DNA from 4 places in the Variovorax xiamenensis genome. Region 3 is predicted to be linked to each of the others. Evidence: predicted binding sites of a transcription regulator. Region 3 holds the regulator's gene; each other region holds the start of a gene.
What was found. Region 3 encodes sigma-54, which starts transcription at its own class of promoters, with help from an activator protein. Its sites were predicted from a motif close to TGGCANGNAANCTGCTTT; they were not measured.
Positions count from the first base shown of each region.

Region 1: SFB74_RS30205 (isopenicillin N synthase family dioxygenase) is a predicted target of sigma-54. The motif match lies at 2,043-2,060, and genes of this name have one in related genera.
Region 2: SFB74_RS02245 (ammonium transporter) is a predicted target of sigma-54. The motif match lies at 2,081-2,098, and genes of this name have one in related genera.
Region 4: SFB74_RS11295 (ammonium transporter) is a predicted target of sigma-54. The motif match lies at 2,212-2,229, and genes of this name have one in related genera.

Region 1 covers NZ_CP139038.1:6,582,006-6,585,433, reverse strand. Annotated here, with positions in the region: gene SFB74_RS30215 (BMP family ABC transporter substrate-binding protein) at 1-538, opposite strand, end outside; gene SFB74_RS30210 (VOC family protein) at 618-1,004, opposite strand; gene SFB74_RS30205 (isopenicillin N synthase family dioxygenase) at 1,009-2,010, opposite strand; gene rutR (HTH-type transcriptional regulator RutR) at 2,230-2,952, shown strand; gene rutF (NADH-dependent FMN reductase RutF) at 2,968-3,428, opposite strand, start outside.
Region 2 covers NZ_CP139038.1:518,023-521,450, reverse strand. Annotated here, with positions in the region: gene chrA (chromate efflux transporter) at 1-983, opposite strand, end outside; gene SFB74_RS02250 (sulfite exporter TauE/SafE family protein) at 1,004-1,762, opposite strand; gene SFB74_RS02245 (ammonium transporter) at 2,137-3,375, shown strand; gene SFB74_RS02240 (hypothetical protein) at 3,394-3,428, shown strand, end outside.
Region 3 covers NZ_CP139038.1:750,206-753,633, forward strand. Annotated here, with positions in the region: gene lptB (LPS export ABC transporter ATP-binding protein) at 1-786, shown strand, start outside; gene rpoN (RNA polymerase factor sigma-54) at 808-2,415, shown strand; gene SFB74_RS03285 (phospholipase D family protein) at 2,429-3,428, shown strand, end outside.
Region 4 covers NZ_CP139038.1:2,545,092-2,548,519, forward strand. Annotated here, with positions in the region: gene SFB74_RS11285 (acyltransferase family protein) at 1-1,012, opposite strand, end outside; gene SFB74_RS11290 (LytTR family DNA-binding domain-containing protein) at 1,179-2,147, shown strand; gene SFB74_RS11295 (ammonium transporter) at 2,300-3,428, shown strand, end outside.

The DNA.
Region 1 (3,428 bases), 1.4 Mb from region 3:
TGGTCCAGTTCACCACGCCGAAAGGGTTGGCCGCGACGAAGCCGAGCTTGCCGGTCTTCGAGGCCGCGCCCGCGGCCATGCCGCACAGGTACTGGCTCTCGTAGGTGCGGCCGTAGAACGATTCGAGGTTGCTGCCGTTGGTGGTGCCCGAGCCGTTGAGGAAGGCCACGTCGGGGTACTTGGCGGCCAGGTCCTTGAAGCTGTCGGAGTAGCCGAAGGCGGTGCCGATCACGATGTTGGCGCCGCGCTGGATGAACTTCTCGGCCGCCGGCTTGATGGCCGACGCGTCCTCGGGCACGTTCTCCACGAACTGGATCTTCTGGCCGATCTCCTTTTCGATCTTCACGCGGGCCTCGTCGAAGGCCTGCGTCCAGCCGCCGTCGTTCTTGGGGCCGAAGTAGAGCATCGCGATCTTCGGCTTGTCCTTGAGCGTGAAGCCGTCGGCGGCCGCGGCGGGCAGCGTGGTGAAGAACGCGCCGCCGGCCGCGATGGTCATCGCTAGGCCCAGGCCGGGAGTGAGGGTGCGCAGCTGCTGCATGGAACTACCTTTGAGAAGAGGCGTTGAAGAAGCGTTGAAGGAAGGGAGGCAAAAGCGGGGAGGGGAACGCAGAGGCGCGTCACATCATGAAGTTGATGCGGAACACGTTGCCCTCGGGATCGAGCAGCACCGACTGGTACCAGTTGTAGTAGGTGACGTATGGCGGCTTCACGAGCGTGGCGCCGGCTTCGAGCGCAACGGGCACCATGCGGTCGACGTCGGCCTGGCTGTCGACGTCGATGTTCAGCAGGAACTTCACGCCGCGCGTGTCGGAGAACTCGCCCAGGTGCAGCAGCTCGTAGGCATCGAGGGCATTGAAACCAAGGCTCGACTTGCCGGTATCGAGCCCGCGGAAGATGGGCGAGCGGATCGCCTCGATCTCCGGAAAGCCGAAGACGCGCTGGTAGAAGCCGCTGAGCGCGACCACGTCCTTCGCGAAGACGTTGACGTAGGACAGGTGAGCCATGCGTTCAGGCCGCCACTTTGGTGCCGCCGAAGGTCGTCTGCTTGACGAACTTCGAGGTGAGGTGGTCGCCCGAGGAAATGGGCGCGTACTTCGCCTGCTCGCCCGGCGCGAGGCAGCTCGGCAGGCATTCGACCATCGCGTCGTAGTTGGGCTGGTGGAAGAACACCAGCGACTGGCGACGGTTGGTGCTCGCCACTTCGAAGGGCGGGTTGATCACGCGGTGCAGCGTGGACACCCACTGATCGTTGGTCCACTGCATCATGAGGTCGGCGATGTTGACCACCAGGCCGCCCTCGACCTGCGGCACGTCGACCCACTGGCCGGCCTTGTTGAACACCTGCAGGCCCTTGTCGTCGGGCAGCACGATCGTGAGGCTGCCGTAGTCGCTGTGCGCGCCCGCGCGCAGTTGGCCGGGCAGCGGCTGCTCGCGCTGGGGCGGATAGCTCAGCACGCGGAACATGCTGATGTGTTTGTCGATCTTGTCGTCGAAGAAGAATTCGGGCAGCGACAGGCCGAGCGCGAAGACGCGCATCAGCGAGCGCGAGAGATCGCTCATTGCCTCGAAGTAGCCTTCGTAGGCTTCGCGGAAGCCGTCGATGGGCGGCCAGCTGTTGGGCTCGAAGTGCGGGCCTGCGGCAGGCCCGCGGTGGTAGTCGTCGTCCGGCACGTTCGAGGGGCCGATGGAGAACGATTCCTTCAGGTCGCCCGGCGCCGCCTCCTCGAGGCTGTAGGAGAGGCCTTCCTCGCCCACCGCGCTGTAGCCGCGCACCGCGTCCTCGCGCGGACGATCGACCTTGCGCTTCTCGCCCAGCGGCATGTCGAAGAACCTGCGCGAGAGCGAGGACACGCGCGATATCAGCTCGGGCGAAATGCCGTGGTTGGTGATGACGAGGAAGCCGATGCTGCGGCAGGCTTCGTCGACTTTCTTCGCGACCTCCGCCTTGCCTTCGGCGGTGCCGGCGAAGTAGGGCGCTAGATCGATGATGGGAACGGACAGCAGGGTCATGGCAGTTTCCTCATGCTTGGCATGCCTTTCGCCATGCAACGTCTGTGCCAGTTGGACCAAATGGACAAACAGCGTCCGTCGCGTCAGCATGGTGCGCCGCGAGGCCTTCGCGGTGGCATGCGAACACGGTCATGGCGCAAGGCGATGCACCGTGGCCTTACAGTGGTGCGCAACACGGATGCCGGAACCGGACAGGAACACGCAGGAGAGCGAGGGAAGATGCCGAAGACCAAGGCGCTGGCCGCAGCGGCCAGCAAGCAGACCAAGCAGGAAAAGGACAAGGAAAAGAGCCCTGCGCGCAAGCGCGCGGTGCGCAGTGCCTCTTCGGTGAACCGCAGGCTGCGCCAGATCGAGGACAAGCGCAGCGCGATCCTCGGCGCGGCGCTGGGGCTGTTCTCGCGCTTCGGCCTGCATGGCACGTCCATCGACCAGGTGGCTGCGCGCGCCGACGTGTCGAAGAGCAACCTGCTCTACTACTTCGCGAACAAGGAAGAGCTGTACGTCAACGTGCTGCGCGACCTGCTCGCGCTGTGGCTCGAACCGCTGCGCGGCTTCAGCGCCGAGCAGGACCCGGCCCAGGCCATCGGCGACTACATCCGCCGCAAGCTGGTGATCTCGCGCGACCGGCCCGATGCGTCGCGGCTCTTCTGCCTGGAGATGATTCAGGGCGCGCCGCTGCTGCGCGACGAACTCGACCGCGAACTGCGCGAGCTGGTGGAGAAGAAATCCGAAGTGATCCGCGCGTGGGTCGATGCGGGCAAGCTGGCGCCGGTCGATCCGCATCACCTCATCTTCGCGCTGTGGGCCGTGACGCAGCACTACGCGGACTTCGGCGTGCAGGTGCAGGCGCTGTCGGGACACACGCTGGAAGACGAAGGATTCTTCGAGCGCGCGGTGGAGAACGTGCAGCGCATCGTCCTCCAGGGCATCGCGCCGCGCTGACAGCACTGACTGCGGTCAGTGCTGCTGCGGTGCCGCGATCTCGTGGTACTGCCGGTCGAAGTAGATGAGGCCCTGCGCCGCACCGCCGATGGCGATGGAGACGGCCTCGCAGAACAGAACGTCGTGCGTGCCCGCGCTGGTGGCATGCACCACGCGGCAATCGAAGGACACGGCCGCATCGTCGAGCATCGGCGAACCGGTGGTCTTGCTGCTCCAGCGGGCTGCGGCGAAGCGTTCGTCCATCGGCGTCTTGCCCCCGAAGAGGGCGGACAAGGTCTGATGCCCCGCGGCGAGCACGTTGACGCACAGCACGCCATTCGCCTTGAACGCCGGGTACACCGAGGCCGAACGGTTCAGGCACACCAGCAGCGTCGGCGGCTCGTCGGTCACGCTGCAGACGGCCGATGCTGTGAAGCCGGCACGGCCCGCGGGACCGTCGGTGGTGATGATGTTCACCGCAGCACCCAGCCGCGCCA
Region 2 (3,428 bases), 230 kb from region 3:
AACAACGCCTGGTTCCAGCCGCCGACGAAGCCCACGAAGGACACCACCATGATGAGCGGCCCCGGCGTGGTCTCGCCCAGCGCGAGGCCGTCGATCATCTGCGTGGCGCCCAGCCAGCCGTAGTGGTCGACCGCGCCCTGGAACACGTAGGGCAGCACCGCGTAGGCGCCGCCGAAGGTCATCAGCGCGGCCTTGGTGAAGAACCAGCCCATCTGCGTGAGCGTGCCGTGCCAGCCGTACAGCGCGGTAAGCGCACCCATGGCGCCCAGCCACAGCGCGAGGAACACGCCCAGCACGCGCCAGAAGCGGCCCCAGCCGAAGCGCGCGTGCGCGGGCGTCGGCGTGTCGTCGTCGATGAGCGCCGGGCCGGCCGAGGCCGCCGACGCCGCATGCCCGCCGCCCGGCGCGAAGCGTTCGGGTGCCACCCGGCTGCCCAGGTAGCCGATGGCCCCGGCCACCAGCACGATCAGCGGAAACGGCAGCTGCAGCGCGAATATCGCCACGAAGGCGGCCGCCGCGATCGCCCAGAGCCACGCGTTCTTCAGCACCCGCGAGCCGATGCGCCAGGCCGCGAACAGCACGATGGCCGTCACCGCCGGCTTCACGCCGTACAGCAGCCCCGCCACCGCCGGCACCTGCCCGTAGGCCATGTAGACCCACGACAGCGCGATCAGGATGAAGAGCGAGGGCAGCACGAACAGCACGCCCGCCGCGATGCCGCCCCAGGTGCGATGCATGAGCCAGCCGATGTAGGTGGCGAGCTGCTGGGCCTCGGGGCCGGGCAGCAGCATGCAGTAGTTGAGGGCGTGCAGGAAGCGCTTTTCCGAGATCCAGCGCCGGCGCTCCACCAGCTCCTGGTGCATCAGCGCGATCTGCCCGGCCGGCCCGCCGAAGCTGATGAAACCCAGCTTGAGCCAGTAGCCGAAGGCCTGCCAGAAGCTGACGGAGACAGGCGGCTCGGCTGGGTCTTCGGAGGGAGGCATCGGGCGACTTTCGTGTTTCGCTATTTCAGGAATGCGTCGTAGGCGGTCTTCAGTATCAGCGCGCTCACCACCACGATGAACACCACGCGCACGAAGCCGGCGCCGTGCTTCAGCGCAACCCGCGTGCCCAGCAGGCTGCCGGCCACGTTGGCCACCGCCATCACCAACCCGTAGTGCCACCAGACGTGGCCCTTGGCGGCCAGCAGGATCAGCGCGGCGGCGTTGGTCAGGGTGTTGATGATCTTGGCCGAGGCCGAGGCGTTGAGGAAGTCGTAGCCCATCCAGCGCACGAAGAGGAACACCAGGAAGCTCCCCGCGCCCGGCCCGAAGAAGCCGTCGTACAGCCCGATCGACAGCCCGATGGTGCAGGCCGCCAGCGTCTCGGCGCGCCCGGAGAAGCGCGGCGCGTGCATACGGCCCATGTCCTTGCGCGCCAGCGTGTACAGCAGCACGCCCAGCAGGATCAGCGGCAGCGCCTTGCGCAGGAAGTCGCCCGGGAACATGGTGACGCCCCAGGCGCCCAGCATCGAGCCCGCAAAGCCCAGCAGCGCGGCCGGCCACAGGGCGCCCCAGCGCATCTGCACCCGCTGGCTGAACTGGGCGGCGGCGGCTGCCGTGCCCCAGATGGACGCGCTCTTGTTGGTGCCCAGCAGGGTCGCGGGCGGTGCGCCCGGAAAAACGGCGAACAGCGCGGGCACCAGGATCAGCCCGCCCCCGCCCACGATCGAATCGACAAAACCCGCGAGCGCAGAGGCGCCCGTCACCACCAGCATTTCCATAGGGGGTGGATTGTCTCACCCCGGTGCTATCGAAAAAGTAGCTAAAAAGGCCCGCGCCTCAAGCGTTGGCGCAAATAAAAAAGGCGCCGACCAGCGGCGCCTTCCAAAGTCGAACAGGCATCTCGTACGGAGCCTTTGAAGATTTTTCTTGTTGCTTGGGGGGATTGTCTCCTCGGACCCTCGGCACACGAGCAGGGCCCGTTCGCGAGTGCGCAGACTTTAGGGGCACGCACCTCCTCAGTGCATTGGGAATTACCCGCTTTGCCTTACCGAGGAAGCCAGGTTTGCAAACCAAAGTGTTTCTGATAGTTAACGACGTGGCACGACTTGTGCACGGGGCGCCTGAGTCCATCACTTGAAGAAGAAAAGCGACCATGGCCCTGGCACCGCAAGCCTCCATCAACGCGGCAGACACCGCATGGATGATGACCTCGACCGCGCTGGTGCTGCTGATGACGCTGCCCGGCATCGCCCTCTTCTACGCCGGCATGGTGCGCCGCAAGAACGTGCTGGCCACCATGGCGGCAGTGGTGGCGATCGCCTCGGCGGTCTCGCTGACCTGGTTCGCGGTGGGCTATTCGCTGGCCTTCACCGAGGGCTGGCCCTGGCTCGGCGGCACCGCCCGCCTCTGGTTCTCGGGCTTCGAGTACCTGAAGGAGGCCGGGCAGCTCGCGGTGAGCCACGTGGCGCCCAACGTGCCCGAGCCGGTCTACGCGATGTTCCAGCTCACCTTCGCGATCATCACCACGGCCCTCGTGCTCGGCGCCTTCGTCGAGCGCATGCGCTTCTCGGCGATCCTGTGGTTCGCGCTGCTGTGGAGCGTGCTGGTGTACGCGCCCATCGCCCACTGGGTGTGGGAGCCCGGCGGCTGGCTCGCGCAGATGGGCGCGCTCGACTTCGCGGGCGGCTCGGTGGTGCACGTCAACGCGGGCATCGCGGGGCTGGTGTGCGCCTACGCGCTCGGCTCGCGCAAGGGCTATGGCCGCGAAGCCTTCGAGCCCTACAACCTGGCGCTCACCATGACGGGCGCAGGCCTGCTCTGGGTGGGCTGGTTCGGCTTCAATGCCGGCTCGGCGGTGGCGGCCGACGGCCGCGCGGGGCTGGCCATGCTGGTGACGCACATCGCGGCGGCCGCCGGCGCCATGAGCTGGATGCTCGGCGAGTGGATCGTGCGGCGCAGCCCGTCGCTGCTGGGCCTGTGCTCGGGCCTGGTGGCCGGTCTGGTGGCCATCACGCCGGCGGCCGGCTTCGTCACGCCGCCGGCAGCCCTGGCCATCGGCGCCATCGCCGGGCTGGCCTGTTACTGGGGAGCCACCGGCCTGAAGCACCTGCTGGGCGCGGACGACTCTCTCGACGTGTTCGGCGTGCACGGCATCGGCGGCATCGTGGGCGCGCTGCTGACGGGCGTGTTCGCCGACCCGCGCATCTCGGGCGCAACCGGCGACGTGCTGACGCAGGCGATCGCGGTCGGCAGCGTGGCCATCTTCAGTGCGACGGGGACGGCGGTGGTGCTGTTCCTGGTGCACGTCATGGTCGGCCTGCGCGTGGATGCCGACAGCGAGCTGCTGGGCCTCGATCTTGCACAGCACAGGGAACATCTCGGGAGCAGTTGACCTACCGACGGAGGAACCATGCCATCCATGTCCGAAAGCGAACGCATCGCCCT
Region 3 (3,428 bases):
TCCGCAGGAACGCAGGACGCCAACGGCGCACCGGGCAGCCGCCTGGTCGCGCGCGGCCTGAAGAAGAGCTACGGCAGCCGCACGGTCGTCAAGGACGTCTCGCTCGACGTGCAGAAGGGCGAAGTCGTCGGGCTGCTCGGGCCGAACGGCGCCGGCAAGACCACCTCGTTCTACATGATCGTGGGCCTGGTGCGCGCCGACGCCGGCGACATCACCATCGACGGCGAGCCGATCGCCCACATGCCGATCCACCGCCGCGCCCGCATGGGCCTGAGCTACCTGCCGCAGGAAGCCTCGATCTTCCGCAAGCTCACGGTCGAGGAAAACGTGCGCGCCGTGCTCGAGCTCCAGAGCGAGCCCGACGCGAACGGCAAGATGGTGGCCCTGTCGAAGGAGCACATCGAGGAGCGCCTGACCGACCTGCTGGCCGACCTGCGCGTCGACCACCTGCGCGATTCGCCTGCGCTGGCGCTGTCGGGCGGCGAGCGCCGCCGCGTCGAGATCGCGCGCGCGCTGGCCACGCAGCCGCGCTTCATCCTGCTGGACGAGCCCTTCGCCGGCATCGACCCCATCGCGGTGATCGAGATCCAGCGGATCATCAGCTTCCTGAAGGAGCGCGGCATCGGCGTGCTCATCACCGACCACAACGTGCGCGAGACGCTGGGCATCTGCGACCACGCCTTCATCATCAGCGACGGGCACGTGCTGGCACAAGGCACGCCTTCGGAGATCGTCGACAACGCCGAGGTACGCAGGGTGTACCTGGGCGAGCACTTCCGCATGTAAGGGGCGGGGGCGGTTTCCACCATGAAGCAAGGGCTGTCCCTTCGCGTTTCGCAGCATCTGGCACTCACGCCGCAGCTGCAGCAGTCGATCAGGCTGCTCCAACTCTCCACGCTCGAGCTGAGCCAGGAGGTGGAGCAGATGCTCGACGAGAACCCCTTTCTCGAGCGCACCGCCGAGGAAGCCGTGCGCGAGGAATTCGGGCTCGAGACGGCGGACGCTCCGATCCCGCGCGACGACGGCGGTGACGGTGGCGAGGGCGGCGAAAGCGACTTCGCGCCCACGGCGCCCGGCCCGGCCGCCACGACCTCTTCCGAAACCAGCTCCACCGCGGCCGCCGACTCCGACGGCCCCGCCGCCGAAATCGCCGAGCGCGAGCCCGACTGGGAAGGCGATGGCACCGTCGACATGGCGCCCGACGACAGCGAATGGGGCGGCGACGCCCCGGCGCGCCAGAACAACGCCGGCGACGACGATCGCGCCGATGCCACCGAGCTCGCGCGCAGCCAGGAGTCGCTGCAGTCCTTCCTGCACCGCCAGGCGCTGAGCCTGCGGCTGAGCGAGAACGACAGCGCCGCGCTGCGCTTTCTCATCGAATCGCTCAACGACGACGGCTACCTCGAAGACTCGCTGCCCGCGCTCGCCTCGGGCCTGGCCGGCGACGACAACGACCAGTTCGACGACCTCGTGCACCACTTCCAGGTGGCGCTCGGCCTGCTGCAGAGCCTGGAGCCCGCCGGTGTCGGCGCGCGCGACCTGGGCGAATGCCTGAGCATCCAGCTGCGCGCCATGGCCAGCGACGACGAGACCGAGGAAGAAGAGCAGGTCCGCAAGACCGCCATCGCCATCTGCAAGCAGCCGATGGAGCTGCTCGCGCGCCGCGACTTCAAGCGCCTTGCCACGCTCACCCGCAGCAACGAGGAGCTGGTGCGCTCGGCGCTGCAGGTCATCGCGCGGCTGGAGCCCAAGCCGGGCCGCAGCTTCGTCGACGTCGAGCGCAACATCATCATTCCCGACGTGATCGTCACCAAGACGGGGCGCGGCACGAACGTGAAGTTCCGCGTCATGCTCAACCCCGAGGTCATGCCGCGCCTGCGCGTGCACGACATCTACGCCGGCGCGCTCAAGTCGCACAAGGGCGAGGGCAGCCAGGCGCTGTCGCAGCGGCTGCAGGAGGCGCGCTGGTTCATCAAGAACATCCAGCAGCGCTTCGACACCATCCTGCGCGTGAGCAACGCCATCGTCGAGCGGCAGAAGAGCTACTTCGTGCACGGCGAGCTGGCCATGCGTCCGCTGGTGCTGCGCGAGATCGCCGACGAGCTGGGCCTGCACGAATCGACCATCTCGCGCGTGACCACCGCCAAGTACATGGCCACGCCCTTCGGCACGGTCGAGCTCAAGTACTTCTTCGGCTCGGCGCTGGGCACCGAGACCGGCGGCAACGCATCGAGCACCGCGGTGCGCGCGCTCATCAAGCAGTTCGTCGGCTCCGAGAGCGTGAAGAAGCCGCTGTCGGACAGCCAGATCTCCGAGATGCTGAAGGAGCAGGGCATCGAGTGCGCGCGCCGCACCGTCGCCAAGTACCGCGAGGCGCTGCGCATCGCGCCCGCCAATCTTCGCAAGGCCCTGTAGAAAGACACCGCCGATGAACCGAGGCCTGATGTCGCGCTGTGGGCATTGGGTCTTCGCCATGGTGGCGGTGCTGCTGCTCGCAGGCTGCGCCACGCTGCCCGACGAGGCACCGCGCACACCCACCAAGGCCATGGCCGTCTCGGCCGACACCGCGCTCGGCAAGATCGCGCTGGCTTCCCAGCCCGACCCCGACCTCAGCGGTTTCCGCCTGATGCCCGGCGGCGACTTCGCCTTCGACACCCGCATCCAGCTGGCCCGCCGCGCGCAGCGCACGCTCGACGTGCAGTACTACCAGATCGAGAACGACGAGACCGGCCGCTACCTGCTGCGCACCCTGCGCGACGCCGCCCAGCGCGGCGTGCGCGTGCGGCTGCTGATGGACGACCTCTACACCTCCGGCGAAGACGAGCTGCTGCTCGGCCTCGCCGCCACGCCCAACGTGGAGCTGCGGCTGTTCAACCCCTTTCCGGCCGGGCGCGGCAGCCTGCTGAAGCGCTTCACCGCCTCGCTCTTCGACTTCAGCCGCGTCAATCGCCGCATGCACAACAAGCTCTTCATCGCCGACGGCGCGATGGCGGTGGCTGGCGGGCGCAACATCGGCAACCAGTACTTCAGGCGCACCGCGGGCGAGAACTTCATCGACCTCGACACCTTCGTCACCGGCGCGCTCATCCCGCGCCTGGGCAGCCTCTTCGACCAGTACTGGAACAGCGTCTACGTGCGGCCGATCCAGTCGGTGGCCGGCAGCAGTCTCTCGCGCGAGGAGCTGCAGAAGCGCTTCGAGCTCGCCACCGGCCCCGACACCACGCCGCCGCCGCCGAAGCCCGCGCCCAACGACCTGCTCGGCTACAGCCCGATGGCGGAAGACCTCGACGCCGGCAAGCTCGGCCTGATCTGGACCACCGCCGAGGCGTATGCCGATTCGCCCGAGCGCGTGATCGGCAAGACAGCTTCCTACGGCGGCGTGCCGCTGCTCGACGTGGACAGCGTGCGCTACAACGTGGTCGAGCAGA
Region 4 (3,428 bases), 1.8 Mb from region 3:
TCACGCCGGCGATGATCAGCGTCTGGTGCAGCACGTACCACGGGTACACCGACTCGTTGGCCCAGCGCAGCCAGGGCCACGGGCGGTTCAGGTAGCGATGGCCGTGACCGAGGATGGTCGCGACGGCCAGCCACAGGTAGAGCATGCGCAGGGTGTCCATCAGCAGGCCCGAGGGGGGAGCCTTCACGCCTGCGCGCAACGCGATGAAGGTGGCGATGACGGCGACCGCCAGCGCGAGCGACACGCGGCGCAGCCGCTCCAGCTCCTTCCACACGCCGGTGTCCACGCCCATCCAGTAGCCGTAGAGGAACATCGTGAAGTAGAGGCTGTGCAGGTGGAAGTCGCGCACCAGGTTGTGCGTGGCCGGGAAGTGCGAGGCCAGCAGCATCGTGAACACCAGCAGCGGCACCACCGGCAACAGCAGCAGCCTCCAGCCGCGCAGGCCGTTGAAGGCGCGCCGCACCCACTGGCCGGTGGCCGAATTCCACAGCGGCAGCGTCAGCGCTACCAGCGCGGTGTAGATGAAAAGGTAGGGCAGGTACCAGAGGTGGTTCCAGGTGATGCCGAACTCCGCGCCGTCGAAGGCCTGCTTCGGCCACGGCTGGGCCATCGACAGGTAGCGCAGCAGGAAGGCGCCGAAGCCCGGTGCGACCAGCCCGTTGGCCACGCCTTGCGCGTAGGCTTGGTAGGGCACGACTACCGCCATGCCGAAGGCCAGCGGCAGCATCAGCCGCAGGCCCCGGCTGCGCAGCAGTCCCCATGTGCCCTGGCCCCGGCTCAGGAAGCCGAGCGACACGCCCGAGATCAAAAAGACCAGGTCCATGCGCCACAGGTTCAGGACGCGCATCGGCCATTGCAGCCACTCGGCCGCGTGCGGGCTCTTGAGGTGCCAGGGCCAGTCGGCCACGTAGTACATGCCCACGTGATAGAGGATGACGAAGAGGAAGGCCAGCGCGCGCAGGGCGTCGATGTCGTGGCGGCGGTGGTCGGGCGGGATGTGGGCGGCGGTCATGAACGGTTCCTCGAAGCGGGAAGGTCGCCATGCTCGGCCCGGTCGCCCCCGCGCGGCGCGGCCAGGGGACGGATCGTCCCGGCTTTGTGACGAGCGGTGGCCGGCGGGGACGAAATCCGGGGCGAAAAAACCGGCCCCGGGGCCTGTTTTCGCGAGAATTCCCCGCATGGGAGACCCCCGCAAGAATCTCTACGAGCGCTACGCACCGATCCGCCGCCCGCTGGAGGTGGCGTTCTGGATCGTGCTGATGAGCCTGCAGGCCGCGTTCAGCACGATGGTGGCGATCATGGATGTGCGCACGCGCGCCGTGCCGCGGCCCAACTGGGAGGTCGCGACCTGGGAGGTGTCCAGCCACCTGGTGCTGCTGCTCCTGGTGCCGGCGCTGTTCGCGGTGGAGCGCCGGCTGTCGCCATTGGTGCGCACCCGCCCGCTGCGCTTTCTGGCGTGGCATGCGGCGGCGAGCGTGGTGTTCAGCGTGGTCCACGTCGCGGGCATGTTCGGGCTGCGCTCGCTGGTCTACGCCATGGCCGGCGAGCGCTACGACTTCTGGAGCTGGGTCGGGCAGTGGGGCTACGAGTACCTGAAGGACGTGCGGGTGTACGTGAGCATCGTCTTCGGCATCTGGGCCTACCGGCTGTTCCTGCTTCGGTTGCAGGGGGAGGCTCGGGTGCTGGATGCGCCGGAGGAGGGGGCCGCGATGCCGCCTCCGGCTCCGGCGCCCGCAGTGGCGGAACCGGAGGGTTTCGAACCCTCGATGCCGGAAACACCCCAGCCCCCGCCGTCGCCACCATCGCCGCCCGCGCGCCCCGAGCGCTTCCTGGTGCGCAAGCTGCGCCGCGAGTTCCTCATTGCCGCCACCGACATCGACTGGCTCCAGGCCGAGGGCAACTACGTCGGCCTGCACGTCAACGGCCACGACTACCTGCTGCGCTCCACGCTGACCGATTTCCTGACCCAGCTCGACCCCGCGCTCTTCGCGCGCGTGCACCGCAGCCATGCGGTGAACCTGGGGCGCATCAGGGAAATCGAGCCGCTGGACGGCGGCGACGCCCGGCTGCACATGCACGACGGCACCACCGTGCCCTGCAGCCGCCGCTACCGGGACGCCCTGCGCACGGGCATCGGCGCGGCCTGATCCGGTGCGCGGCGGGCCGTGACCGGCCCGTTATTGGTTCATTTCGCACCATGAGAGAGCCTTCGGGCACCATTTTTGCTTCATTGGCCGGCCGCGCTGGTTGATTCGGGTGCGGCGCACCAATTCAAACCAAAAATCCGCAAGAAGCTCCAATGGACGCACTCAAACAGGGCGCAGATGCGCTGTTCATCCTTCTCGGCGCCATCATGGTCCTGGCCATGCACGCCGGCTTTGCCTTTCTCGAACTGGGCACCGTGCGCAAGAAGAATCAGGTCAATGCGCTGGTGAAGATCCTGGTCGACTTCTCGGTCTCGACCATCGTGTATTTCCTGGTGGGCTACGGAGTGGCCTACGGCACGCATTTCTTCGTGAGTGCCACCGAACTGTCGGCAAAGAGCGGCTACGAGCTGGTGAAGTTCTTCTTCCTGCTGACCTTCGCCGCGGCCATTCCGGCCATCATCTCGGGCGGCATCGCCGAGCGCGCCAAGTTCTGGCCGCAGCTGATCGCCACGGCGGTGATCGTCGGCTTCGTCTATCCGCTCTTCGAGGGCATCGCCTGGAACAAGCACTTCGGCATCCAGGACTGGATCGCCTCGCTCACCGGCCACGAGTTCCATGACTTCGCGGGCTCGGTGGTGGTGCACGCGGTGGGCGGCTGGCTGGCGCTGCCGGCGGTGCTGCTGCTGGGCGCGCGGCGCAACCGCTACCGGGGCGACGGCTCGCTGAGCGCGCATCCGCCGTCGAACATTCCCTTCCTGGCCCTCGGCGCCTGGGTGCTGTGCGTGGGCTGGTTCGGCTTCAACGTGATGAGCGCGCAGAGCATCGACAAGATCTCGGGCCTGGTGGCCGTCAACTCGCTGATGGCGATGGTGGGCGGCACGCTGGTGGCGCTGGCCATGGGCAAGAACGACCCGGGCTTCGTCTACAACGGCCCGCTCGCCGGCCTCGTGGCGGTGTGCGCCGGCTCCGACCTGATGCACCCGCTGGGTGCGCTGGTGGTGGGCGGCGTGGCGGGCGGCATCTTCGTCAAGCTGTTCACCCTCACGCAGAACAAATGGAAGATCGACGACGTGCTCGGCGTGTGGCCGCTGCATGGCCTGTGCGGCACCTGGGGCGGCATCGCGGCCGGCATCTTCGGCACGCAGGCGCTGGGCGGCATCGGCGGCGTGAACGTGTGGGCGCAGCTCATCGGCACCGTCATGGGCGTGGCCTGGGCCGCGCTGGCCGGTGCGGCGGTGTACGGCGCGCTGAAGGCTGTGGCGGGGCTGCGGCTGTCGCAGG